3 regions of the Rhodococcus sp. I2R genome follow, and region 1 is predicted to be linked to each of the others. Evidence: riboswitches for the same ligand, from Rfam matches in the RefSeq annotation. Region 1 holds a riboswitch; each other region holds the start of a gene.
The links. Region 1 has a riboswitch for thiamine pyrophosphate ahead of KVY23_RS09560 (3-oxoacyl-ACP reductase). Riboswitches for the same ligand answer to the same signal wherever they lie in the genome.
Positions count from the first base shown of each region.

Region 2: it holds a riboswitch for thiamine pyrophosphate, as region 1 does, so the genes downstream of both, thiO (glycine oxidase ThiO) here and KVY23_RS09560 (3-oxoacyl-ACP reductase) in region 1, are expected to answer to the same signal.
Region 3: it holds a riboswitch for thiamine pyrophosphate, as region 1 does, so the genes downstream of both, KVY23_RS19125 (TenA family protein) here and KVY23_RS09560 (3-oxoacyl-ACP reductase) in region 1, are expected to answer to the same signal.

Region 1 covers NZ_JAHUTG010000007.1:190,624-196,063, reverse strand. The annotation lists gene KVY23_RS09580 (type 1 glutamine amidotransferase) at 1-534, shown strand, start outside; gene KVY23_RS09575 (alpha-hydroxy-acid oxidizing protein) at 566-1,726, shown strand; gene KVY23_RS09570 (alpha-amylase family glycosyl hydrolase) at 1,723-3,033, shown strand; gene KVY23_RS09565 (hypothetical protein) at 3,057-3,359, opposite strand; TPP riboswitch at 3,427-3,525, shown strand; gene KVY23_RS09560 (3-oxoacyl-ACP reductase) at 3,572-4,327, shown strand; gene KVY23_RS09555 (LLM class flavin-dependent oxidoreductase) at 4,331-5,440, shown strand, end outside.
Region 2 covers NZ_JAHUTG010000002.1:38,340-43,779, reverse strand. The annotation lists gene KVY23_RS01780 (ABC transporter ATP-binding protein) at 1-391, opposite strand, end outside; gene KVY23_RS01775 (thiazole synthase) at 525-1,283, opposite strand; gene thiS (sulfur carrier protein ThiS) at 1,276-1,473, opposite strand; gene thiO (glycine oxidase ThiO) at 1,470-2,522, opposite strand; TPP riboswitch at 2,522-2,635, opposite strand; gene thiE (thiamine phosphate synthase) at 2,663-3,361, shown strand; gene KVY23_RS01755 (NUDIX hydrolase) at 3,358-4,197, opposite strand; gene KVY23_RS01750 (hypothetical protein) at 4,276-5,440, shown strand, end outside.
Region 3 covers NZ_JAHUTG010000020.1:83,998-89,437, forward strand. The annotation lists gene KVY23_RS19110 (nitrilase-related carbon-nitrogen hydrolase) at 1-589, opposite strand, end outside; gene KVY23_RS19115 (ATP-dependent DNA ligase) at 703-2,220, opposite strand; gene KVY23_RS19120 (carboxylesterase/lipase family protein) at 2,261-3,802, opposite strand; TPP riboswitch at 3,966-4,066, shown strand; gene KVY23_RS19125 (TenA family protein) at 4,060-4,785, shown strand; gene KVY23_RS19130 (ABC transporter substrate-binding protein) at 4,800-5,440, shown strand, end outside.

The DNA of each region.
Region 1 (5,440 bases):
GCCGCGATGGTCGTGGTCATGGGCTCCCCCGATGCGGCCTACGACCTCAATCCATGGGTCGGCCCCGAAACCGCCTACCTCGAACGCGCCATCGGCCTCGACGTACCCATTCTCGGCGTCTGCTTCGGCGGCCAACTGCTCGCGCAGATCCTCGGCGGAACCGTGACCAAGTCCGACTGGCCGGAATACGGGATGACAGACATCGAGTCCGACTGCCCCGAGTTGGTCGGCAGCGGTCCGTGGATGCAGTTCCACGGCGACACCTTCGTAGCCCCCGACAGCGCAACGGTGATCGCTCGCAACGATGCCGGCCAGCAGGCCTTCACGGCAGGTCCCCACCTGGGAGTGCAGTTCCACCCCGAGATCGACGTCGATACCTTCGACTCCTGGGCGCACGCGTGGGCACGCGACGGTGTCGAACACGATCGTCAGCTGGTCGCGGCGATTCGGGAAGACCTCGAGGCAGGCGAACGGGACGCGCGTGCCCGCTGCAGCGCCCTGCTCGACGCGTGGATCGGGCGTCAATCGCGCTGATCGGACCGGCTCTGCTATTACGGTGGAGGTCATGAACTTCAGTGACCACCAGATCGGCATCTACGCGCAGGGCATGTTCACCGATCAGCGGCCGCAGATCACGACGAATCTTGCGAAGCTCGAGGAGCAGGCGGCTGCCACGCTGACGCCGGAGGCGCTGGGGTACATCGTGGCGAGCGCGGGCAGCGGGTCCACCGCTCGCGCCAATCGGGATGCTTTCGACCGCTGGCGCATTGCTCCTCGGATGCTTCGCAGCGCCGCCGAACGTGATCACTCCACCACAGTTCTCGGCACCGAGATGCCCGCGCCGTTGCTGATCGCACCGGTGGGAGTTCAGACTTTGGCGCACCCGGAGGGCGAGCTCGCCTCCGCACGCGCAGCGGCGTCACTGGGGGTGCCGTACATTCACTCCACCCAGGCCTCGCACTCGTTCGAGCAGATCGCCGAGGCCGGTGGCGATGCCCCGCGATGGTACCAGTTGTATTGGCCCACCGATGAATCGGTGCTGCTCAGCTTTCTGGACCGCGCGAAGAAATCCGGCTTCACCACGCTGGTCCTGACCCTGGACACCACGATGCTCGGCTGGCGACCCGCCGATCTCGATCGCGGTTACCTGCCCTTCCTGGCGAATCTCGGTATCGAGAATTACCTCACCGACCCGGCGTTCCTGGCCGGGCTCGAGCAGTCGGTCGAGGCCAACCCCGTTGCTGCCGCGATGCATTGGGCGAAGATGTTCCCCAATCCCGGTTTGAACTGGTCGCAGCTCGGCTTTCTGCGCGAGCACTGGGACGGTCCGATCGTGCTGAAGGGAATCTGCACCGAGGTGGACGCACGTGCCGCGGCAGAGCATGGAGTCGACGGTATCGTGGTGTCCAATCATGGTGGCCGCCAGATCGATGGCGCACGAGCATCATTGGATGCCCTGCCCGGTATCGTCGATGCCGTCGGCGATCGGTTGACCGTGCTGTTCGACTCCGGCGTCAGAACAGGTGCGGACATGGCGAAAGCGCTTGCGCTCGGCGCCGATGCGGTGCTGCTGGGCCGACCTTTCCTCTACGGTCTCGCGCTCGGCGGCCAGTCGGGCGTGGAGCACGTCTTGCGCTGCATCCTTGCCGAATTCGATCTCGTCACCAGCCTGTCCGGTCACACCGGCGCTGCAGAACTGGGACGCGAGTCGGTGATCTCCGCATGAGTGCAACTCCATCCTGGGTCGCCCACTCGATCTGGTGGCATGTCTACCCGCTCGGTTTCGCCGGGGCACCTGTCCATGATTGGGACGGAACATCACTGGCGGAGGAGCATCGACTGCTCAAGGTCGTCGAATGGCTGGACTACGCAGTCGAACTCGGAGCCTCGGGGATCGCGCTGGGGCCGATTTTCGCCTCGGAGGGGCATGGATACGAAACCGTCGACTATCTTCATATCGATGCGCGGCTCGGTACCGACGCAGACTTCGACACCCTCGTCGAGGCCGCTCACGGCCGCGGACTGAAGATCATGCTCGACGGTGTCTTCAACCATGTGGCGCAAGGATTCTCGAAGTACCGACAGGCGCTGGAATCAGGCCCCGGTTCGGACGCGGCACAGTGGTTCCATCTGGACTTCTCGGGCGAGCGCCCCACGCATCGAAGCTTCGAGGGACACGAGCACCTCGTGACGCTGAACCACGGCAATGCCGATGTCCAGCAGTACGTCGCCGACGTCATGTCGCATTGGCTGGGCCGCGGTGCCGACGGGTGGCGTCTGGACGCGGCATACGCTGTGCCGACGGAGTTCTGGGCCTCGGTGATCCCCCGTGTGCGGCAGAAGCATCCCGAGGCATATTTTCTCGGTGAAGTCATCCATGGCGACTACGCGCAGTTCGTTCAGCACAGCACGGTGGACTCGGTGACGCAGTACGAGCTGTGGAAAGCGACATGGAGCGCTATCTCGGAGACGAACTTCTTCGAACTCTCCCACGCACTGGGTCGGCACAACGACTGGCTGGAGACGTTCGTGCCCGCCACATTCGTCGGCAATCACGACGTCAACCGCATCGCGAGCACCATCGCCGACGAACGGCACCACGCGCACGCACTGGTCGTTCTCTTCACCACCGGGGGCACCCCGATGATCTACTACGGCGACGAGCAGGGCTTCCGTGGTGTCAAGGAGGAGCGCGTCGGTGGCGACGACGATGTTCGTCCCGAGTTCCCCATGACCAAGGAGGAACTCGCACCGGAGGGGTGGCCGATGTATCGCCTGCATCAGGAGTTGATCGGTCTACGCAGGCGTAATCCCTGGCTGCACTACGCACGCACCGAGACTCTCGAGCTGACCAATACCGCGTTGGTGTACCGCGCCTACGCCGGTGACGATCATGTCCACGTCGTGCTCGATCTCGGTGACGACCCCATCGATTACTCGCTCGGCGGCGACGTACTGGCTGGTCAAGCGACCGTCGAGGGTGGCCGCGTCACCGTGCCGCCGCACGGCTGGGCTGTCTTCGGTAGGAAGTAGCTGCCCGGCAACCGGATCGAGGGTCAGCCTCTGGCTTGCTTCGCGCGGTCGAAGAACGCCAGCACGTGCGGGACCTTGTCCTGCGGCACGTCGAACACCGCTTGACCTCCGAGGTACGAGATCGAGCCGTCGGACAACCGTGCACCGATCTTGACGCGTAGTCCGCCGCCACGGGGCTTCGCGTCGACTCCGATGTGCGCGACGTGCCAGCGGGGTCGGCCCGAGACGGTCTGCTGTGTCGCGTCGAAGATTTCGACGATGCGGTTGTCGAGGACGAGCACGACGTTCTCGTCCAACCAGTATTCGACGTACTCTCGCTCGCGCATCGTAGGAGCCTATATCCATCTCTACTGCTAGCGCTAGATAGAGGTACAGAGCCCGATAGGTACACTCGTCGTTGACACGGGGTGCCGCTTTCATGAAGCGGCTGAGAACACACCCGTCGAACCTGATCTGGTCAACACCAGCGTAGGGATGTCTGCACCCATGGGGTGCATTGTCTTTCGCGTTGGACGGCCAACGAGCGAGAGGCATGTGTATGAAACTGAGCGAGCAGACTGTTCTGGTTACCGGCGCTGGGCGGGGACTCGGGTCCGCGATTGCACGGGCATTCGCCGCCCAGGGTGCCGATGTCGTGGTCAACTACCGTCGCAGTGTTCAGTCCGCCGAACGGCTCGCTGCAGAGATCGGCGGCCTCGCCGTGGCGGCGGACGTGACGCAGGCCGACCAGGTCGAGACGATGTTCACCGCAGCGCAGCAGCACTTCGGAAAGCCCGTCACCACGGTCGTCAACAACGCTCTCGCCGATTTCTCCTTCAACGGTGACGCTCGTAGCACCGCTGACACCATCACCTGGGAGGAGTTCGACGCCCAGTTCCAGGGAGCGGTCCGCGGCGCACTCACCACCACCCAGCGCGCCCTCGGCGGAATGCGTTCCATCGGATTCGGCCGCATCGTCAACGTCGGCACGAACCTCTTCCAGAACCCCGTCGTTCCCTACCACGACTACACGGCCTCGAAGGCAGCGCTGCTGTCGCTGACTCGTACGCTCGCTGCCGACCTCGGGGCCGACGGCATCACCGTCAACATGGTTTCCGGTGGCCTCCTGCGTACCACCGACGCCAGCTCCGCGACACCGGAAGCTGTATTCGACCTCATCGCAGCGTCGACCCCGCTGCAACGCGTGGTGACGCCGGAGGAGTTCGCCGATGCCCTGCTCTTCTTCGCCTCACCCTGGTCGCGATCGGTGACCGGACAGAACCTCGTCGTCGACGGCGGCTTGGTCAAGGACTAGATCATGCTGCATCTCAACGCTTTTCTGTTCGGCTGCGGACACCACAGTGCCGCCTGGCGTCACCCGCGCTCCCGCGTCGAGGACCTCGGCGACATCGGCTATTACTCCGAGCTCGCGCGTACCGCCGAGCGGGGCAAGTTCGATGCGGTGTTCTTCGCGGACGGGCACTCGGTGCGCGATCCGGCCGGTGCCGGAACCTGGTTCCTCGAACCGATCACGGCGCTGACGGCCATGGCACGAGCGACCTCCCACATCGGGTTGGTCACCACGGTGTCCACCACGTTCTACACGCCGTTTCACGCCGCCCGGTTGCTCGCCTCGCTCGATCACATCAGTGGCGGACGAGCCGGATGGAACGTAGTCACCTCGATGTTCGACGCCGAGGCCCGCAATCACGGATTCGACGAGATCCCCTCTCGCGAGGAGCGATACGCGCGGGCCGAGGAGTTCGTCGACGTCGCGCTCGCGCTGTGGGACAGCTGGGATGCGGGCGCGCTCGTGCTCGATCGAGAGGGCATGTACGCCGATCCCGATGCGGTTCACTCGATCGATCACGTGGGCAAGCACTTTCGGGTCGACGGCCCATTGACGGTGCCGCGGTCACCGCAGGGGCGGCCGGTGCTGTTTCAGGCAGGCGCGTCGGGACCGGGACGAGATCTGGCAGCGCGATACGCCGAGGCGATCTACGCGGTGGCCTACGACATCGAGTCCGGCGCGAGCTACTACAGGGATGTCAAAGCACGGATAGACAGAGCCGGACGGGAATCGGCGACGGTGGGCATCATGCCCGGTCTGGTGACTTACGTCGGGTCGACTATGGCCGAGGCCCGAGCCAAGAAGGCCGAGTTGGATGCGCTGCTCCCGGTGGCACAGTCGCTACGTCAGCTCGGGATGTTCGTCGAACAGGACTGCAGCGAGTGGGAACTCGACGCACCGGTGCCACCGTTGCCACCGCTGGAGGAGTTCACCGGTCCGCACGGTCGATACGAGACGATCCTGCGGATCATCGACAAGGACTCCCCGACCGTGCGCGAACTGCTGGGTACCCTCGCCGCCGGTGGCGGGCACGCGACGATGATCGGGACCCCGGAGTCGATCGCCGACGAGATCGAG
Region 2 (5,440 bases), on a different contig from region 1:
CGAGGGAGAACCCGCCGGCATTCTTCTTCGCGACATCGGTCAGGCCGACCAGCCGCAGAACCTCGTCGACACGCGATTTCAGGATGTCGTTGGAGGCGGCCATCCACTCGAGATGCGCCTTCGCCGAACGGTTGGGGTGCACCCACTTGGCGTCGAGGAGTGCTCCGACGGTACGCAGTGGCTGCTTGAGTTGGTTGTACGGCTTGCCCTCGATCAATGCTGTACCGCTGGTGGGGCGGTCCAATCCGAGGATCATCCGCATGGTCGTCGACTTGCCCGCACCGTTGGGTCCGAGGAAGCCCGTCACTATGCCCGGTTTTACCGTGAAGGTGAGGTCCTCGACCGCCTTCGTGGCACCGAACTGTTTAGTCAGTCCCTTTACTTCGATCATGGCGCTCACTGTCCCCTATGGCAGGGGTTGCGCACATCGCCCGCGAGTCGCGACCTGAGTCATCCTTTGGGATGACCCAACCCCTAGGTGAGTGGAAATACGTGTCCTGTCATGTATTTCCACGCACATGCGGCTACGGCGCCTCCGGCGAGCTGGCCTGCGCCCAGAATCGCTTCGGAATCCGCCCGGCCCGACGTGCCTCGAAGCCCGCCGATACCGCATGACGCATCGCCGACGCCATCAGGGCAGGATCCTTGGCACGGGTCACGGCGGTTGCGAGCAACACCGCGTCGCATCCCAGTTCCATGGCCAGTGCTGCATCGCTCGCGGTCCCGATGCCGGCGTCGAGGATCACCGGCACCCCTGCTGCCTCGACGATCATCTCGATGTTGTGCGGGTTACAGATGCCCAGACCCGTCCCGATAGGAGCACCGAGCGGCATGACGGCCACGCAACCGATGTCCTCGAGTCGTTTCGCCAGCACCGGGTCGTCCGTCGTGTACGGCAGCACCTTGAAGCCGTCGTCCACCAGTTGCTCTGCGGCCGAAACTAGTTCGATGGCGTCGGGTAGCAGGGTCCGCTCGTCGGCGATGACCTCGAGCTTGACCCAGTCGGTGTCGAGCGCCTCGCGGCCGAGTTGCGCGGTCAGCACCGCTTCCGCCGCACCGCGACATCCCGCCGTATTGGGCAGCGGCGCGATGTTCAGCTTGCGGAGCAGATCGAGCACACCAGTTCCCCCGGCCGAGTCCACGCGCCGCATCGCCACGGTGGTCAGCTCTGTACCCGAGGCGAGCAGGGCTTCTTCGAGCACCGCCAGGTTCGCCGCTCCCCCGGTGCCCATGATGAGCCGGGACGTGAAGGTGCGGTCAGCGATGATCAACTGTTCAACCACCCTGCACCGCCGTCAGTATCTCGATTTTCGAGCCTTTTTCGACGGTGGTGAGGTCCCACCGGCTTTTCGGCAGGACTGTTCCGTCGACGGCGACGGCTATGCCCTTCTCCGGCACCGACAGGTGTTCGAGCAACTGGCGCATCGTCAGGTCGCCGGGGAGAACTTGGTCTTCACCGTTCACTGTGATCATGGGTGTGCAACTTTCTCGAATCTCGAAGGGTCGGCGGCTTTTGCTTCGGGGAGTACGTCGCCGGCGAGGAGTGCCGATACCGAGTCTGCGGTGATGGGTGTCAACAGGATTCCGTTGCGTCCGTGCCCGGAGGCGACGATGACGCGATCGGAGATCCTGCCGATGACGGGCAGTCCGTCGGGACTGACGGGTCGGAGCCCGGCCGAGCACTCGTGCAGTTCGTATTCGCCGATGCTGGGCATCAAACGTTCCGCGTCGGCGATCAGATCTCGGACACCCGCGACGGTGACCTGCGTGTCTCGACCTGTTTCGTGCTGTGTCGCGCCGACGACCAACCCGTCGCCACGCGGGACGAGGTAGATCGGTCGGCCGTGGACGCTGCCCCGGACAGTGCGGGTCGGCGGCGGCGGTGCGCTGGGTCGGCGACGCAGCCGCAGAATTTCGCCTTTGACCGCTCGAACCGGCATCCCCGCCAGCAGCGAGGCGGTGTTCGCGCCTGCAGCGACCACGATCTGATCGGCGTTGATGGCCTCGAGATCGGTCACCTCCTCGGCGAAGAACTCCACCTGCGATGCCGCCTCGCGCAGCGCCGTCACCAACGCACGATTGTCGACGGCCAGTTCGGTGGGCGCGTGGATGGCGAGGCGTATGTTCTGCGCCAGCGAAGGCTCGAGCTCCCGTATCTGCGCCCGCGAGAGCATCTCGACCGAAAACCCCTGCTGCCCCAGAAATTCGGCGACGGTGCGAAGATCGGCCGCGTCTGCGGCGTCCAGTGCGACGGTGAGCGACCCGCTCGCGGTGAACACGTTTGTGCCGAGCGAGCGCCCGAACTCCGGCCACCGCTCCAGTGAGTGCGCGCCGAGCGTGAGCAGTCGATGCTCACCCGGCCATGCCTCGGACAGTGGGGCAAGCATCCCGCCGGCCACCCATGACGCGCCGGATCCGAGCGCAGGATCGTAGAGCCGTACCGACCAACCCTCACGTGCGGCACGTACGGCCACGGCGAGCCCGATCACACCGCCTCCGACTACCGCCAGTGTCGGCAACATCTACACACCACCTCACTCCCTGCGCCGGCATGATCCGGTTCAGGTGTTGACGGTAAGGACGTAGCGCGTCCACTCTCAGCCCCGCGAACCCCAGGACTCCCGTGTATTCATGAACTCCCCGACAGACTACCGTTTGCGGTGTGCAACCCACTCAGAGCTCACGTAACGAGTCGGCACGCGAACGTCTGGCGTCGGCTCGGTTGTATCTGTGCACCGACGCCCGGCGCGAGCACGGCGATCTGGCCCATTTCGCCGAGGCTGCCCTCTCCGGTGGCGTCGACATCATCCAGCTCCGCGACAAGAATTCGGCAGGCGAGCGCCAGTTCGGTCCGCTCGAAGCCAAGGACGAGCTCGCCGCGCTGGCTGTCTTGTCGGCGACGACGCGACGGCACGGTTCGCTGTTGGCCGTCAACGACCGAGCGGACCTGGCCTTGGCGGCGAACGCAGACGTGCTGCATCTCGGGCAGGGCGACCTTCCTGTTCACTACGCCCGCAGTATCCTCGGCCCGGACGTGGTCATCGGCCGTTCCACACAGAACCGCAACCAGGCGAGTCTTGCGGCCATCGAAGATGGAGTCGACTACTTTGCGACGGGCCCGGTCTGGGCGACGCCCACCAAACCCAATCGGACCGCCGCCGGGCTCGACCTGCTGCGCAGCACGGCCGAGGCCGCGCCGACGCGGCCGTGGTTCGCCATCGGGGGTATCGATGCGAGCAATGTCGACGAGGTGCTCGCGGCGGGTGCCGATCGAATCGTCGTGGTCAGGGCCATCACGCAGGCCCGTGATCCGCAGGCCGCAGCGCGCGAGTTGGCCGAGATTCTGCGCCCGCGACGCTAACCGAGCCAGCTCAGCACTGTGGACGGCGACAGTACCCGAACGTCGGTCGGCAGTCGCTGCTGTAGGCCACGGTCGGCAGTGACGAGGGCGGTGCGGGTGCCGCCGTCGTGTGCCCGTCGCGCAAGTTCGTCGTCTCCGCTGCCCGACGCATGGATCAACGGCACGCGGCCGTCTTCGAATCGGGCATTTCGCGCCTCGCCTTCCAGCACTGCTTCCACTTGCGATAGCCATCCGAAACCGCCGCCGGGTAGTTCGACGGTCCGGGGCAACGCCGCGGCGAGTGAGGACAGCAGGGCTGCGGTGGCACCGCTTCGATCGCGCCACCACCCGTCGGGCCGCGAGCCCAGCACATTGGCGGTGTCCAGCAGCACACGCAACGTCTCGGTGCGCAGCGTCGGCCAGCTCGCCGCGAACCCCGGATGCAGGGGCAGCTGATCGACCATGTCCTCGGGAACCCAGCGCAGTTCGACGCTTTCGCCGTTGGGGATCGTATCGAGCTGCACTTCGGCGTCGGCGAAGACCGTGGTGTAGGACCATCCGCTCTCGACGCGCGCGGTGATCATCTCACCTCGCACCCGCAGGTGTTCGAGGCCGATCCCGGCCTCCTCGTGTGCCTCCCGAACTGCGGCGTGCGCGCTGCTCTCGTGCGAGTCGCGGGCCCCGCCCGGCAACGCCCAGGTGCCGCCCTGGTGACTCCACAGCGCCCGGTGCTGCAGCAATACCGTCGGCCCACCATCAGGGGCAGGCGCGCGAAGGAGGAGACCGGCTGCGCCGTGTTTGCCCCAGTGCCGTGTGCCGTTCTCCCCGACCACCCACCCGTCACCATCGCCGCGCATACCGACCACCATAGGTGAACCACACGAGAGAGGCGTTCCACGTACGTGCGGCCCGGGAGAACTTATATGCTCGCACCTGTGAACGTGGTCGGCACTACACCAACTGCTGCCGTCCCTCCCACGACGGCAGCTACGGCTTCGGAGCGTGACCCGCGCCGCGAAGAACTGCGCCGCGTGGCACGTTCGACTCCTGCTCGCATGATCCTGCTCGGGGCCCTCTTGGCGGTGGTCTCGGTGGTCGCCGGTGTGGTGACCTCGGTAGCCCTCGCCGATCGCGCCGAAACGCTCGACACGCTTCTCGTGCAGACCGAACCGTTCGCCAACTCCGCCCAGAATCTCTACGGTTCCCTGTCGGTGGCCGACGCCGCCGCGTCGACCGCGTTCATCTCCGGCGGTCTCGAACCGCAGGAAGTCCGCGACAGGTACACCCAGGCCATCGGCGAGGCAGGCAGCGAGCTGATCCGCGCATCCGGGGGTCTCGGTGACGCGGACGACGGAGCCCTCGTCGCTCTGACGGAGATCGGCGCGGCGTTGCCGGTATACACCGGATTGATCGAGACCGCGCGTTCGAACAACCGCAGCGGCAACCCTGTGGCGTCCTCGTACCTGGGTGAGGCGTCGACGCTGATGCAGACCTCGCTGCTGCCCAGCGCCGAAGGGCTCTACCAGGAGCAGGCAGCACGGGTGTCGGCCGATCAGGAACGGTTCGTCCATCCCCCGGTTTTCTCCATCGCCCTGATCGTGTTGACGCTGGTGCTGCTCGTTCTCGCCCAGGTGTATCTGTCCCGACGCACCCATCGCACTCTGAATCTGGGCTTCCTGACCGCCACGGGGCTGATCACGATTCTGCTCGGCTGGATGCTCGTGGCCGGGCTGATCTCGGCGACGGCCACCGATCGAGCGCTGAACAAGGGCGTCGCACCGCTTCAGAATCTGACCACCGGCTTCATTCTCGCGCAGCAGGCTCGATCCGACGAGACTCTCAACCTGGTTCGGCGCGGAGATACGCGCGAATACAACCTCGAATTCGACACCAACACGCAGAGTCTGCGGGAGGTGCTCGACGGCAGCAATGCGATGACCGATGTGTTGATCATGTGGGAAGACGCGCATGACCGTGTGGAAGACGCATTGGCCATCGGCGATTTCAACACCGCAGTCACCATTGCCACCGGTAGCGGTATCGCCGATTCGGGCGTCCAGTTCGCGGCGTTGGACAACATGCTTGCCGACGGCATCGATC
Region 3 (5,440 bases), on a different contig from region 1:
CCGCCGACGCGGGCTGCTCCAGCTTCCACAGGTAGTTCGACAGTCCACGTGAGGTTGCCGACGGGTTGAATACGATCTCGGCCCCGGCCAGGCCGAGAGCGCGCCACCCCTCCGGAAAGTGCCGGTCGTAGCAGATGTAGACACCGACGCGGCCGACGGCGGTGTCGAACACCGGCCATCCCAAATTGCCCGGCCGGAAGTAGAACTTCTCCCAGAACCCGTTGACGTGCGGGATGTGGTGTTTTCGGTACTTGCCCAGATATGTTCCGTCGGCGTCGACGACCGCAGCGGTGTTGTACAGAAGACCGGGCTGCTCCTGTTCGTACACCGGCAGGATCATCACGATGCCGAGTTCTTTTGCCAGTGCAGCGAAGCGATCCACAGTGGGGCCGGGCACGGACTCGGCGTACTCGTAGAACCGTGCATCCTGCAGCTGACAGAAGTAGGGACCGTAGAACAATTCCTGAAAGCACACGATCTTCGCGCCCTGCTCGGCAGCGCTACGGGCGTAATCCTCGTGCGCCTTGATCATCGATTCCTTGTCACCGGTCCAGTTGGTCTGAACCAGGGCCGCTCGAACTGTGGACATACACGTCACTCCGCTCCTCGCCGGCTACCTCACTCAACATAGGAGATGCACCGCCGCCACGTGCGCTGAATCGTGTTACAAAACGGCACACACGGTTTCGGCCGAGTAACGACTCAGGTCGACGACGGCAGCAGCGCGCGAACGGCATCGATCGTGTCCGCTTCGGCGAGCGTCTTGTCGGTCCGGTACCGCAGCACTCGGGCGAATCTCAGTGCCACCCCGCCCGGATATCGGCTGCTGACCTGAACACCGTCGAGCTCTATCTCGACGATCAGCGTCGGATGCAGGTACACCGTGTGATCGTCACGATCGCGCTCGTGCTTCGGGAATTCCTCCGTCTGCCACTGCAGCAGCACGTCGGTGAGTCCCTTGAACGTCTTTCCCACCATGATCGGTGGACCACCGTCAGGGTCCCGTGCACCGAGATGCAGGTTGGACAGCCAGCCGGTCCGTCTGCCGTAGCCCCATTCCGCGCCCAACACCACCAGGTCGAGGGTGTGTTCGGGCTTGACCTTCTGCCATGTTCGTCCGCGCCGACCAGCTGCATAAACCGAGGACAATGCCTTCACCATGACACCTTCATGACCTGCATCGAGTGCGGCCTCGACATGCGCGCTCGCAGCCTCGGCGTCCGGGCGAAGCAGCGCGGGAATGCGATGCTGCGGCGCGACCCGATCGAGCGCCTCGAGGCGCCGTTCCAGCGGCTCGTCCAGCAGGTCCTCTCCATCGAGGTGAATGCAGTCGAAGAAGTACGGGCTGAGCAGGAGCTCGTGCGCGCTCCGCGCACCGAAACGACTCATCGTCTCCTGGAACGGGCGGGGCCGGCCACTGTCGGTCAGCGCCAGCGTCTCGCCATCCAGCACCACCGCCCTGCAGGGCAACGCGCGTATCAGCTCCACCAGTTCCGGCACCGCGTCGGTGATCTCACGAAGCGTCCGGGTGTAGACGTGCACATCGTTACCGTCCCGGTGAACTTGTATCCGAGCGCCGTCGAGCTTGTATTCGACGCTGACCTCTCCACCGAACTCCGCCCACGCCGCTTCCAAGGACTCCGCCGGCGAGGCCAGCATGGGACGGATCGGACGCCCGAACTCGAGGCCGAAGGCAGCGAGCGCCTGTTCTCCCCCGCCCAGTGCGGCCATTGCCGTCGCCGACAGCTTGCCGGACAGCATGAATGCGCGTCGGACAGGCTCGACCTTCAGACCAGCGGCTTTGGCGATCGCATCGGTCATGATGCCCTCGAGGGCACCTTGGCGAAGCTCACCCGTCAGCAGTCGAACGAGGAAATCTCGCTCTTCTCGGGTAGCGGAGGCCAGCATCTCCGTCAATAGCTCGCGTCTGCGGGCCGCCGAACCCGGTCCGGAGCTGGCCGCGACTGCGGTGATCGTGGCGTCGACGTCGCCGATGGTGAGAGTGCCGTCCGCAGCGGGCGGGGTATCGATCTCGGCGAGCGTTCGCCAACCGATTCCGATGCGTCCCTGCGGCAGCTCCCCGGATAGCCACGACACGACGATGCCGGTGTCGGCGGGATCGAGCTCGGCCAATAGCTCCTGCAGCGCCTCGATCTTGGCCTTCCGCGAGCGCGTGGCTCCGACGGTGGTCGAGGTGTCGATGATCCGAGTGAACAGCACGAGAGGAAAATAACCCGTGGCACCGACATTCGATCCACGTTCAGCTGAACCCGAGGACCTCGTCTCCCCAGGCACTGCGGAGCGCTTCGTCCGGGTCGTCGACCACGCGGTCCTGACCGTCGATGACCAATGTCGATCTTGCCGACTCTGTGTACAGCGGCCAGTGCTTGCCGCCGTCGAGAAGGGCGGGGACACCGTGTCGAGCGAACGCTACCCATCTCTTCATCACGCGCGCCGAAACCACCGTGGCAGCCTTTCGGCCGCCGAGCCAGAACGTCGGATCGCGATTGAGTGTGCCGAAATTACCGAAGACATAGGGCAATTCGGTTGCGTGGCCGGCACCGATCCGGGCTGCCTTGAGCATCGGCGTCGCGTGGTCGAACCGATACATCCACACCGGCGAGTGCCGACTGTGCGCGTCGGCGATCCACAGGCTGGGCATCTTGAATCCGGCGTCACGCGAAATAGCCAGAGCACCGGCAGTTTTGGATCGATCAGGATACGCGGACATGATCTCGGCGATACGAAAGGCCGGAAGATCCTCGTGGTCGGCGGCGATGGCGCGAAACATCTCGGACACGGTCTCGGACGTGACCGGCATCAACGGCGACTTCATCAACCTGAAGATCGACGCCTCGTCGTGGTTGGTGCCGATGATCAATGGAATGCGATGCGCCAAGCCCTTCTGGAACGCCGCCACCGGATACCGCGGCACGATGTCGGCATCCACGACGGGGGCGAGTCCCAGCGTTCCCGGTACACGCGTGGGAACCTCGTAGCAGAGGGTGTCACTCGCCTCGACAATCCGATCGAAATCCATGGTCTTCAACTCACCGACGCGGTCCGGCGTCAGCTCGAGGAGCTCGAGGAAACGGGCGGCGACCTGCGCGGCTCGGTCCGCGCCGTACACCGACGTGGCCGGTGCACTCTGCACGATCGCGCGATGGAAGAGCCCCTCCGCTCTGGGCGAGGTCATCAATGTCGTCACCGAAGCGCCACCGGACGACTCACCGAAGAGCGTCACGTTCGACGGATCACCTCCGAATGCCTCGATACACCGTCGCACCCATTGCAGGGCAGCGATGTGGTCGCGCAGGCCGACGTTCGACTCGAACACGGCCTCGTCCGTCGAGAAGGAGGACAGGTCGAGAAAACCGAATGCACCGATTCGGTAGTTGATGGTGACGATCAGCAGGTCACCCGATTCGGAAAGGCTTCGACCGTCGTACACGCTCTGCGCCGCTGATCCGAGCGCGTAGGCGCCGCCGTGTATCCACACCATCACGGGTCTCGGTTCACCGTCCGGTTCCGGTGCCCACACGTTCAGAGACAGGCAGTCCTCGGACATCGGAATAGTCGGGTCCATCGGCACCGGACCGTCACGGCCCTGAGGCGCCATCGCACCGAACGCGGCGCAATCGAGCGAATCCGACCACGGCGCCAACGGGCGTGGCGACCGGAAGCGATGTTCTCCGCCCGTCGCGGCTGCATACGGGATGCCCTTCCAGACAAAGCCGGCGCCGTCACGGTGACCGATCACATCCCCGTACGGCGTGTGCGCTCGGCATGTCGCATCGCTCATGGCACCTCCTCGGTCTCGAACGCCAAGGTACCAACCTGGCGATCGGCCCGCCGGTGGCTCGAAGTGACAGACAAGTACGACGCGAGATTTCGACGACCTCACTGCCCCGTGAGCGGCACCGATGTCATCGGAGGTCGCCAAAGGCGCGTGCTAGGGTCGGCGTTGTTCTGACACGGGGTGCGTTCATAGAAGATGAATGCTGAGATCACACCCGTCGAACCTGATGCAGGTAATGCTGACGAAGGGATGTCAAGGCGATGACAACGCCTGTTTATTCAGTGGACCCTGTCCGCTATACGGATCGATTCTGGGAATCGACGCAGTCACTGCGCGCCGCGATCGATCGGCTCGAATTTCTGACGATGCTCGGTGACGGCACCCTGCCGTTGGAGGTCTTCCGCACCTACATCGAGCAGGACAAGCTCTACCTGGCCGGATACGCGAAAGCGTTGTCCATCCTCGCCTCCCGAGCACCCGATGCCAAGACCGCAGCCTTCTGGGCCACATCCGCTGCGAGCGCGGTCGAGGAAGCGTCGCTGCACGAGTCGCTTCTTTCCGGTGACGCTCTCCCGGCCGCCGACGGACACTCGTATCACTCACCCGCCTGCCTCGGCTATGTCTCCTACTTGATCGCCGCTGCAGCAACGGAGCCCTATCCCGTTGCTGCAGCGGCGATTCTCCCGTGTTTCTGGGTTTACGCCGATGTGGCCGCACGGCTCGCGCCCGCCGCCGAGGACGTACTCCGGAACGATCCGGAGCACCCATACGCCCGCTGGGTGACCACCTACGACTCCGACGAGTTCCGCACAATCGTCGACGGCGCGCGCATTCTCGTCGACGACGCCGCCGCCTCGGCCACCGAAGCGCAACGCGAAGCGATGGTCGACGCCTTCTCGGTTGCGACGCGATACGAATTGATGTTCTGGGACAGCGCATTACATCCAACGCCCTGGCTCCGGGACGAGAGCGAGGTCCTGCTGTGAAGAAGCTACTGTCGATGGCGGTCGTCGCCGTATCGGTCGCCGCCCTCACCGCCTGCTCGCAGTCGAACGAGTCGAACACCATTCGATTTGCTCTCGACTGGACACCGAACACGAACCACACCGGATTGTTCGTCGCCCTCGAGGAAGGGTATTTCGCCGACGCCGGCCTCGACGTCGAAATTCTCCCCTACAACAACACCTCACCGGATACGCTCGTCGATTCCGGTAACGCCGAGTTCGGCATCAGCACCCAAAGCTCGACTACCTTCGCCAAATCTGCCGGGGCACAAATCGTCTCGGTGCTGGCACCTCTGCAGACCTGGGCAACGGGCATCGGAGTCAGAGCCGACCGCTCCGACATCTCGAGCCCGAAGGATCTCGACGGCAAGGTGTACGCCGGATTCGGAGACGTCGGCGAACAGGCCGGACTGCGTCAGGTCATTCAGAACGACGGCGGAACAGGAGAATACGAGACCGTCGTGCTCGGAACCTCTGCCTACGAGGCGGTGTATTCCGGCACCGCCGATTTCACGGTGTCCTATCTGGCATGGGAGGGCATCGAAGCCGAGCACAGTGGTACACCGATGACGTACTTCGCCTACACCGACTACGGCTTCCCCGACGCGTACGCCATCACCATCAGCGGCAACGAGAA